3 regions of the Eubacterium sp. Marseille-QA0814 genome follow, and region 3 is predicted to be linked to each of the others. Evidence: a T-box and tRNA genes for the amino acid it is inferred to sense, from the RefSeq annotation. Region 3 holds a T-box; the other regions hold tRNA genes.
The links. A T-box is a leader RNA that pairs with one kind of tRNA and senses whether it is charged. The one in region 3 lies ahead of ileS (isoleucine--tRNA ligase), so its partner is inferred to be a tRNA-Ile.

Region 1: it has a tRNA-Ile gene. The T-box ahead of ileS (isoleucine--tRNA ligase) is inferred to sense a tRNA for this amino acid. The anticodon was not compared.
Region 2: it has a tRNA-Ile gene. The T-box ahead of ileS (isoleucine--tRNA ligase) is inferred to sense a tRNA for this amino acid. The anticodon was not compared.

The regions. Positions count from the first base shown of each region.
Region 1 covers NZ_CBCPMG010000001.1:32,799-36,073, reverse strand. The annotation lists gene ACQY63_RS00190 (ABC transporter ATP-binding protein) at 1-865, opposite strand, end outside; tRNA gene ACQY63_RS00185 (tRNA-Leu) at 934-1,017, opposite strand; tRNA gene ACQY63_RS00180 (tRNA-Val) at 1,045-1,117, opposite strand; tRNA gene ACQY63_RS00175 (tRNA-Ile) at 1,168-1,241, opposite strand; tRNA gene ACQY63_RS00170 (tRNA-Thr) at 1,252-1,324, opposite strand; tRNA gene ACQY63_RS00165 (tRNA-Glu) at 1,404-1,475, opposite strand; tRNA gene ACQY63_RS00160 (tRNA-Asn) at 1,507-1,578, opposite strand; rRNA gene ACQY63_RS00155 (23S ribosomal RNA) at 1,680-3,275, opposite strand, start outside.
Region 2 covers NZ_CBCPMG010000001.1:43,308-46,582, forward strand. The annotation lists rRNA gene ACQY63_RS00230 (23S ribosomal RNA) at 1-1,000, shown strand, start outside; tRNA gene ACQY63_RS00235 (tRNA-Asn) at 1,102-1,173, shown strand; tRNA gene ACQY63_RS00240 (tRNA-Glu) at 1,204-1,275, shown strand; tRNA gene ACQY63_RS00245 (tRNA-Thr) at 1,354-1,426, shown strand; tRNA gene ACQY63_RS00250 (tRNA-Ile) at 1,437-1,510, shown strand; tRNA gene ACQY63_RS00255 (tRNA-Val) at 1,561-1,633, shown strand; tRNA gene ACQY63_RS00260 (tRNA-Leu) at 1,661-1,744, shown strand; gene ACQY63_RS00265 (glycoside hydrolase family 25 protein) at 1,881-3,128, shown strand.
Region 3 covers NZ_CBCPMG010000001.1:2,567,163-2,570,437, reverse strand. The annotation lists gene ileS (isoleucine--tRNA ligase) at 1-1,498, opposite strand, end outside; T-box leader at 1,637-1,888, opposite strand; gene ACQY63_RS11600 (hypothetical protein) at 2,086-3,051, opposite strand; gene ACQY63_RS11595 (hypothetical protein) at 3,068-3,226, opposite strand; gene ACQY63_RS11590 (CotH kinase family protein) at 3,258-3,275, opposite strand, start outside.

The sequences.
Region 1 (3,275 bases), 2.5 Mb from region 3:
ACATTTCCATTGGCCAAACTATATTATTTGAATACTCTACCATTGCACTTAACGAGCCAATTGACAAATTTCCGTCAATAACTATTTTTCCACCTACTAACAATGTTAATAGCGGAAGTATTTTTGTAACAACTGAAAAAAATGGATAATATTTCACGAAAACTTTTGATTGTTTCATGTTAAGTTCATAGTATTTATTATTATGAGATAAAAATTTTTTGATTTCATATTTTTCTCTCGCAAAAGCTTTTACCGTTCTTACTCCTGCAAGATTTTCTTCTGCAACTGTATTTAATTCTGCATTTTCTTCACTAATTTCTTCATAAACTGCCCCTAACTTTCTTTCCATAATTACTGCAATACATCCGCAAAAAATCATGGCAAGTGTTGGGATTATTGCCAACTTCACATTGATTCTATACATACAAAATAGAACAATTGCCGTATGTATTACCACCTCGATTAACAACATACTAACATAACTAAGCCCATCCCAGATTTTATCAATGTCATCCTTAACTCTAGACATTAATTCCCCTGTATCAGTTTTGTCAAAAAAATCTTCACTTAAATTCTGAATACGTACAAAAAGGTCCTTACGCATGGAACTTCCAATATCCGAGCCAAGACAATCAAAGGTGTATTCTTTAATGTATTGAAATATACATCTTCCCACGCCGATTAGAAAAATACCTAAAAGCAAATATTTTAACTCTGCAATATTTTTTCCTACAATTACATCGTCTATGATATGTTTTGTAAACTGTGGAGACATTAAATCAAGCGTTACAGCTATAATCATTGAAGTAATTGCTAAAAGATATTTTCCTTTATGTTCAAATATATAATTAGAAATTTTCTTCATTATTCCTCCTCTTTTTTGTTCTATTTTTGAGTACAAAAAAAGAGATATCACATGGGTGATATCTCTTATGCCGGTGACCGGAATCGAACCGGTACTGTGTTGCCACAACAGGATTTTAAGTCCTGCGCGTCTGCCAGTTCCGCCACACCGGCTTCCTTGATTATCTTTCGATAACCTAGTGGGACCTACAGGGCTCGAACCTGTGACCCCCTGCTTGTAAGGCAGATGCTCTCCCAGCTGAGCTAAGATCCCTTTTCTTTGATATTACTATCTGCTGGTTCTTTAAGTTTTTCTTCTTTTAGTGGACCTGCGGGGACTCGAACCCAGGACCGACCGGTTATGAGCCGGTTGCTCTAACCAACTGAGCTACAGGTCCATTTCTTTAAAGCCGATGAACGGACTCGAACCGTTAACCTGCTGATTACAAATCAGCTGCTCTGCCAATTGAGCCACATCGGCTTATTCATTTTTTTCTTCAACCCTTCTGCTTCCTCAGCAGAACCAAGTCTTTCTTGCCACTAAATTCTTTTAGTCTGCGTGACTCCTACGGGAATCGAACCCGTGTTACCGCCGTGAAAGGGCGATGTCTTAACCGCTTGACCAAGGAGCCATTTCCTTTCGTACCATATAGTACAAAAAAACTCCCCGAGTAGGGCTCGAACCTACAACCCCTCGGTTAACAGCCGAGTGCTCTACCATTGAGCTATCGAGGATTATTTTCATCAGATTTTATCTGAACTATGAATGCATTGTACATTCAAAACCACACACTGAAAAATTTCACATCCGGAGATAACTCCTCTTTCCTTCCTTCATGGATAAGCCCTCGACCTATTAGTATCAGTCAGCTGCATGCATTACTGCACTTCCACCTCTGACCTATCAACCTTGTAGTCTTCAAGGGGTCTTAATTCTTACGAATGGGATATCTCATCTTGAGGGGGGCTTCACGCTTAGATGCCTTCAGCGTTTATCCCGTCCCGACTTGGCTACCCTGCGATGCATTTGGTAATGCAACAGGTACACCAGAGGTCAGTCCATCCCGGTCCTCTCGTACTAAGGACAGCTCCTCTCAAATATCCTACGCCCACGCCGGATAGGGACCGAACTGTCTCACGACGTTCTGAACCCAGCTCGCGTACCGCTTTAATGGGCGAACAGCCCAACCCTTGGGACCTACTACAGCCCCAGGATGCGATGAGCCGACATCGAGGTGCCAAACCACTCCGTCGATGTGAACTCTTGGGAGTGATAAGCCTGTTATCCCCAGGGTAGCTTTTATCCGTTGAGCGATGGCAATCCCACTTTATACCACCGGATCACTAAGTCCTACTTTCGTACCTGCTCCACCCGTCGGTGTCACAGTCAAGCTCCCTTATGCCTTTGCACTCTGCGAATGGTTTCCGACCATTCTGAGGGAACCTTTGAGCGCCTCCGATACTCTTTCGGAGGCGACCGCCCCAGTCAAACTCCCCACCTGACATTGTCCACCAGCCGGATAACGGCTGCATGTTAGAAACCCAATACTGCAAGGGTGGTATCCCAAGGGTGACTCCACGAAAACTGGCGTTCCCGTTTCCTAGTCTCCCACCTATCCTGTACATACAATATCGAATCCCAGTATCAAGCTAGAGTAAAGCTCCATGGGGTCTTTCCGTCCTGGCGCAGGTAACCAGCATCTTCACTGGTACTTCAATTTCACCGGATGCATTGTTGAGACAGTGCCCAAATCATTACGCCTTTCGTGCGGGTCGGAACTTACCCGACAAGGAATTTCGCTACCTTAGGACCGTTATAGTTACGGCCGCCGTTTACTGGGGCTTAAATTCAAAGCTTCGCATTCGCTAACCTCTCCTCTTAACCTTCCAGCACCGGGCAGGCGTCAGCCCATATACATCACCTTACGGTTTCGCATAGACCTGTGTTTTTGCTAAACAGTTGCTTGGGCCAATTCTCTGCGGCCTACCTTCGTAGGCACCCCTTATCCCGAAGTTACGGGGCCATTTTGCCGAGTTCCTTAACAATGCTTCTTCCGTCGGCCTTAGGATTCTCTCCTCATCCACCTGTGTCGGTTTACGGTACGGGTACAATATACACAATAGCGGCTTTTCCTGACAGCCAGCTCACCAGCTTCGCTACTTATAACTTCGCTACACATCACGTCTTCAGATTGTAAGGCGGATTTGCCTGCCTTACTCCTACCTCGCTTGTACCGGTCTTTCCATTCCCGGCTCTGGCTTTCTGTCTGTGTCCCCACAGTTCTGATATATTGTAGTACAGGAATATCAACCTGTTATCCATCGACTACGTCTTTCGACCTCGCCTTAGGCCCCGACTAACCCAGGGCAGATCAGCTTTACCCTGGAAACCTTAGATATTCGGCCGTGAGGATTCTCACCTCACTCTCGCT
Region 2 (3,275 bases), 2.5 Mb from region 3:
GTAAACGGCGGCCGTAACTATAACGGTCCTAAGGTAGCGAAATTCCTTGTCGGGTAAGTTCCGACCCGCACGAAAGGCGTAATGATTTGGGCACTGTCTCAACAATGCATCCGGTGAAATTGAAGTACCAGTGAAGATGCTGGTTACCTGCGCCAGGACGGAAAGACCCCATGGAGCTTTACTCTAGCTTGATACTGGGATTCGATATTGTATGTACAGGATAGGTGGGAGACTAGGAAACGGGAACGCCAGTTTTCGTGGAGTCACCCTTGGGATACCACCCTTGCAGTATTGGGTTTCTAACATGCAGCCGTTATCCGGCTGGTGGACAATGTCAGGTGGGGAGTTTGACTGGGGCGGTCGCCTCCGAAAGAGTATCGGAGGCGCTCAAAGGTTCCCTCAGAATGGTCGGAAACCATTCGCAGAGTGCAAAGGCATAAGGGAGCTTGACTGTGACACCGACGGGTGGAGCAGGTACGAAAGTAGGACTTAGTGATCCGGTGGTATAAAGTGGGATTGCCATCGCTCAACGGATAAAAGCTACCCTGGGGATAACAGGCTTATCACTCCCAAGAGTTCACATCGACGGAGTGGTTTGGCACCTCGATGTCGGCTCATCGCATCCTGGGGCTGTAGTAGGTCCCAAGGGTTGGGCTGTTCGCCCATTAAAGCGGTACGCGAGCTGGGTTCAGAACGTCGTGAGACAGTTCGGTCCCTATCCGGCGTGGGCGTAGGATATTTGAGAGGAGCTGTCCTTAGTACGAGAGGACCGGGATGGACTGACCTCTGGTGTACCTGTTGCATTACCAAATGCATCGCAGGGTAGCCAAGTCGGGACGGGATAAACGCTGAAGGCATCTAAGCGTGAAGCCCCCTCAAGATGAGATATCCCATTCGTAAGAATTAAGACCCCTTGAAGACTACAAGGTTGATAGGTCAGAGGTGGAAGTGCAGTAATGCATGCAGCTGACTGATACTAATAGGTCGAGGGCTTATCCATGAAGGAAGGAAAGAGGAGTTATCTCCGGATGTGAAATTTTTCAGTGTGTGGTTTTGAATGTACAATGCATTCATAGTTCAGATAAAATCTGATGAAAATAATCCTCGATAGCTCAATGGTAGAGCACTCGGCTGTTAACCGAGGGGTTGTAGGTTCGAGCCCTACTCGGGGAGTTTTTTTGTACTATATGGTACGAAGGAAATGGCTCCTTGGTCAAGCGGTTAAGACATCGCCCTTTCACGGCGGTAACACGGGTTCGATTCCCGTAGGAGTCACGCAGACTAAAAGAATTTAGTGGCAAGAAAGACTTGGTTCTGCTGAGGAAGCAGAAGGGTTGAAGAAAAAATGAATAAGCCGATGTGGCTCAATTGGCAGAGCAGCTGATTTGTAATCAGCAGGTTAACGGTTCGAGTCCGTTCATCGGCTTTAAAGAAATGGACCTGTAGCTCAGTTGGTTAGAGCAACCGGCTCATAACCGGTCGGTCCTGGGTTCGAGTCCCCGCAGGTCCACTAAAAGAAGAAAAACTTAAAGAACCAGCAGATAGTAATATCAAAGAAAAGGGATCTTAGCTCAGCTGGGAGAGCATCTGCCTTACAAGCAGGGGGTCACAGGTTCGAGCCCTGTAGGTCCCACTAGGTTATCGAAAGATAATCAAGGAAGCCGGTGTGGCGGAACTGGCAGACGCGCAGGACTTAAAATCCTGTTGTGGCAACACAGTACCGGTTCGATTCCGGTCACCGGCATAAGAGATATCACCCATGTGATATCTCTTTTTTGTGTAATAGGAAATTCTCTAAAATTTATTGTTACACAAAATCTACTATGGATGCGAGTTGTCGCCAATACACGTAAATTATTTTAATAAATTAGGAGAGAAAAATGAAAAATAAACTATTAAGAAGAATTGCAACGGCAGCCGGAGTGCTAACTATGACATGTTTAGTGTTTGGCACTTCAACAAAAGCTTATGGAAAACAATTAAAGACAAATGTTACAATTACTAAGCTTTCTACAACAACAAAGGGAACAAAACTTCAGTGGAAGTCTAAAAAGAAATATGACAGATATATTGTTTATAGAAGCGTAAATAATGGAACATTTAAAAACGTCGATTATACTTCTTCTTTAGAATACATAGATGATGATATAGAGACAGGAGAAAAATATACATATAAAATCAGACCATTAAAGTATAAAAAGCATAATAAAAAATCTTATGGAAATTACTCGTATGTTTCAGCAGAAATAGTTGCAAAACCTCTAGGGGTTAAGGACGTAAGCGTTGTGGATTTTAAAGACTACAAGTTTGTAACATGGGATTTAAATGATAGTGCGTCAAGTTATGTTTTATATAGAAAAAAGAGTGGCGGTAAGTGGAAGTACATAACGGAATTAGCAGATGGTAACGGCTCCTATAAGGATTATGATGCTTCAAAGTCAAAAAAGTATCAGTATAGAATTGCTGTAGTAGAAAACATAAACGATACTATTTATAAAAGTGCTTATACAAAATCATCTTATGCCGGTAATTTAAAAGGTATAGATGTTTCATATCATAATGGAAGAATTAACTGGAAAAAAGTTAAAAAAGCTGGAATTACTTTTGCTATGATTAGACTTGGTTATGGAACAAAAAAAGGTGGCATTGTTGATAAGCAGCTAGATTACAATTATAAGAATGCAAAGAAAAATGGAATCAAGATAGGTTTATACCTTTATAGTTATGCTGACAATAACAAGGAAGCAAAAAATGAAGCTAAGTTTACATATAAAATGCTAAAAAGTTATGGCGACATTGATTATCCAATCGCTTTTGACTTTGAAAATGGATATAGAAATAAACGAAAGTACAAGAAATCCAATACAAATATAATCAAAACATATTGCGATTATTTGGAAAATAGAGGCTATGATACCAGTGTGTATTCTTACATGGACTTTTTGAAATATTCAGTGTATTACAAAAAGATATCTGACTATGGAGTATGGCTTGCAAGATGGACACATAATACAAAGAATTTTTATGATGGTGGTATTCCAAATGTTCAAATGTGGCAGTATTCTGACAGAGGAACTGTAAGGGGAATTAATTCAAGAGTAGATTTGAATTGGAATATAATAAAATAGTATTCGTATTCTTTTAATATTATTTTTCATGTAAGATTAAATTATAGTTGATAAAAGTCCGTATATTTATTAAGTTTTAGTTTATGAAGGTTGAGTTAGGATTTCTCGAATTTTCATATATTTACCTATTTTGAATTTTTCGTATTT
Region 3 (3,275 bases):
CAGTCTTAGCTTTTTCGTCACCTGACTTTTCAAAAAGTTCCTGACGACTGCCAATTGACTGCATGCAACCACAATCACACTGCCAAATGTTAAGTGGTGTTCCCCAATAACGGTTACGGCTTACGCCCCAGTCCTGAACATTTTCAATCCAGTTTCCGAAACGTCCCTTACCGATACTTTCAGGAATCCAGTTAATTGTGTTGTTATTTTTAATTAAATCATCCCTAACTGCTGTCATCTTAATAAACCATGATTCACGTGCATAGTAAATAAGTGGTGTATCACATCTCCAGCAATGTGGATAACTATGTTCAAATTTAGGTGCGTCAAATAATAAACCTCTTGCATCTAAATCTTTTAATACTTCAGGATCTGCCTTCTTTACAAATAAGCCGGCAAATGGTGTTTCTTCTGACATTTCACCTTTTTCAGTAACAAGCTGAACAAATGGAAGGTCATAGTTACGTCCAACATTGGCATCGTCCTCACCGAATGCAGGAGCAATATGAACAACACCTGTACCATCTGTAAGAGTTACATAAGTATCACATGTAATGAAGAAACCTTTCTTGTGCTGCTTTTCAGCTTTTTCATGAGCACATTCATATAATGGCTCGTATTCTTTGCCTTCAAGTTCTTTACCTTTGTATGTTTCAAGAATTTCGTATGGTTTAACACCTTCTTCTTCATTTCCAAGGCTACCTAAAACTGTATCTAATAAAGCAACTGCCATGTAATATACATAGCCGTCTGCTGCTTTCACCTTTGCGTAATCTTCATTTGGGTTTACACAAAGAGCAACGTTTGAAGGTAATGTCCAAGGTGTTGTTGTCCATGCTAAAATATATGCATCCTCGTCTTTTGCCTTGAATCTAACGATTGCTGAACGTTCTTTTACATCCTTGTAACCCTGAGCTACTTCCTGTGATGAAAGAGGTGTTCCACAACGTGGGCAATAAGGAACGATTTTGAAGCCTTTGTATAATAAGCCTTTATCCCAAATAGTTTTTAAAGCCCACCATTCTGATTCAATATAGTTGTTATCGTATGTTACATAAGGATTATCCATGTCAGCCCAGAAACCTACAGTACCTGAGAAATCTTCCCACATACCTTTGTATTTCCAAACACTTTCCTTACATTTGTCAATGAAAGGCACAAGACCGTATTCTTCAATCTGGTCTTTTCCATCTAAACCAAGCATCTTTTCTACTTCTAATTCAACAGGAAGTCCATGAGTATCCCAACCTGCTTTTCTTGGAACCATATGGCCCTTCATTGTCTGGTAACGTGGAATCATATCTTTTATAACACGAGTTAAAACGTGTCCAATATGTGGCTTACCGTTGGCTGTTGGAGGTCCATCATAAAATGTATATGTTTCTCCTTCCTTACGACTGTCCATACTTTTCTTAAAAATGTCATTGTCTTTCCAAAACTTTTCTGTCTGCTTTTCTCTCTCAACAAAATTGAGATTAGTTGAAACTTTCTTGTACATTCTGTACTCCTTTCATTTTTATATAGTATTGCTATCTATTTAAGTGTTTAATCATTTGCTCACTACGTATGGGCATGAGCCTTGTCTACTCATAGACCTTTGGTCTATGAGTCGCATACGTAAAAAAGCTTCCGCCCTGTTAAGGACGAAAGCCTGAATTTTCGTTATACCACCTTTAACAGCATACTCGGGAATTCCCTTTATATGTGTTCTCTGTAACGGGAGAAACCGTCAGCGCCTACATTAATATAAACTACAAAAGTCAAAAAACATTTCGGGCTGCAACTCCAGAGTGATTTTCATATATCTGCTACTAATACCCGACTCCCACCAACGTCAAGCTCTCTGAAACGTTCACTGATAAACTACTGTCTCTATCAAAGTCTTTTTTCATTAAATTTTATACATTTGTTATTTTAGTCAATTAATTTAAGAATGTCAACCACTATAGATGCTAATAATTCAAGAAATCTACATAAATATTAATAATTCAAGAGCTCTCTATAAATATTAACAGTTTAAAAAATTAAATTATTGATAATATTTGTTAACAGCATCTATTGCCTTACACATATTAACCTCCTGTTCTAATTTTCCAACGTTCCGTCTGTAACAGTATATGTTGGGCTTGATGGTGTAAACAAGTTATTGTCCCAGCCATACGGAAGTGTTGTGTTTCTAAAATATGGATTGGTTGTAGCAACCTTGCTTAAAATATTTTCAAACAAATATTTATGTCCTGAGTAATTTTGTGCTTTACTGTTGCGGTATAAATAATCTGCTACTTCTGCAACCGACATAACAGCAGTTTTCTTTCCGTAAATGATTGTATTATTTCCTGTGGTGTCTGTTGCTATTATAAATGATCTTACAAAAATGGAATTTGTAATCTGTGGATTAATTCCATTCATTGTTACAACATAATATGTATTTTCTGTATCAGTAGTATCCCAATTATTAATTACTGCCCCATCACTTGCTAGGAAGCCATAAGTAACATTACTACCGGCATACTGTATTTTTCCTTCGTAAGAATACTGTTGTCCTGTAACTACATCTGGATTTAAAATTGTATATGCTGTGTTTAAAGCATCATTTTTTCTATAGCCACTTTGGTTCGGATCCAGGGCATATATTATTCCAAATTGTTTAACAGTATATGTGTTACCATCACTTGCTGTAATAGCGCTTCCTACGTTTAGTCCCTTACAAACAGTTCTAAAAGCAATATTCGAATCAGCCCCATTTGTTTTAATTTGGAAACCTTCAACTGCTGAATTATCTGTAGTTAAAACTGAAACAACTTCTACCGCGTCAGATACTGAACCTTCTGACTCCACACCGTTCAATGTGGATGTAACTTTCACTGTGTAAGTTCCATTTTCTGTATCGTCTGCTAAAAGGCTTATCCCTTGATTCAATGATTTATTGAATGTAGCTGCTGTGGTTTTGCCCACAGCTTCTACATTTTGTTTATTAGTAAATGTTAAGGAGCCTACAACTAAAGTTACAACACACACTGTAGATATAATCTTTTTATATTCTTTTCTCATAACATCTGCCCCTTTCCTAATCCAAATCTATTATCGGAGTGGTTGGTCCACCATCAGGTTGTGAAATATCAGCCACTGTGGTAATGTCACCATCCCAGCCATCCATAATATTTTGATTTATGTCAAAACGTGTAACTTCAATTATAGGTTTTTCATATTTTTTTGTGCGACTCACTTAAATACCCTCCTATTAATTGTATGTAGTATTACTGTTTATAAAAATC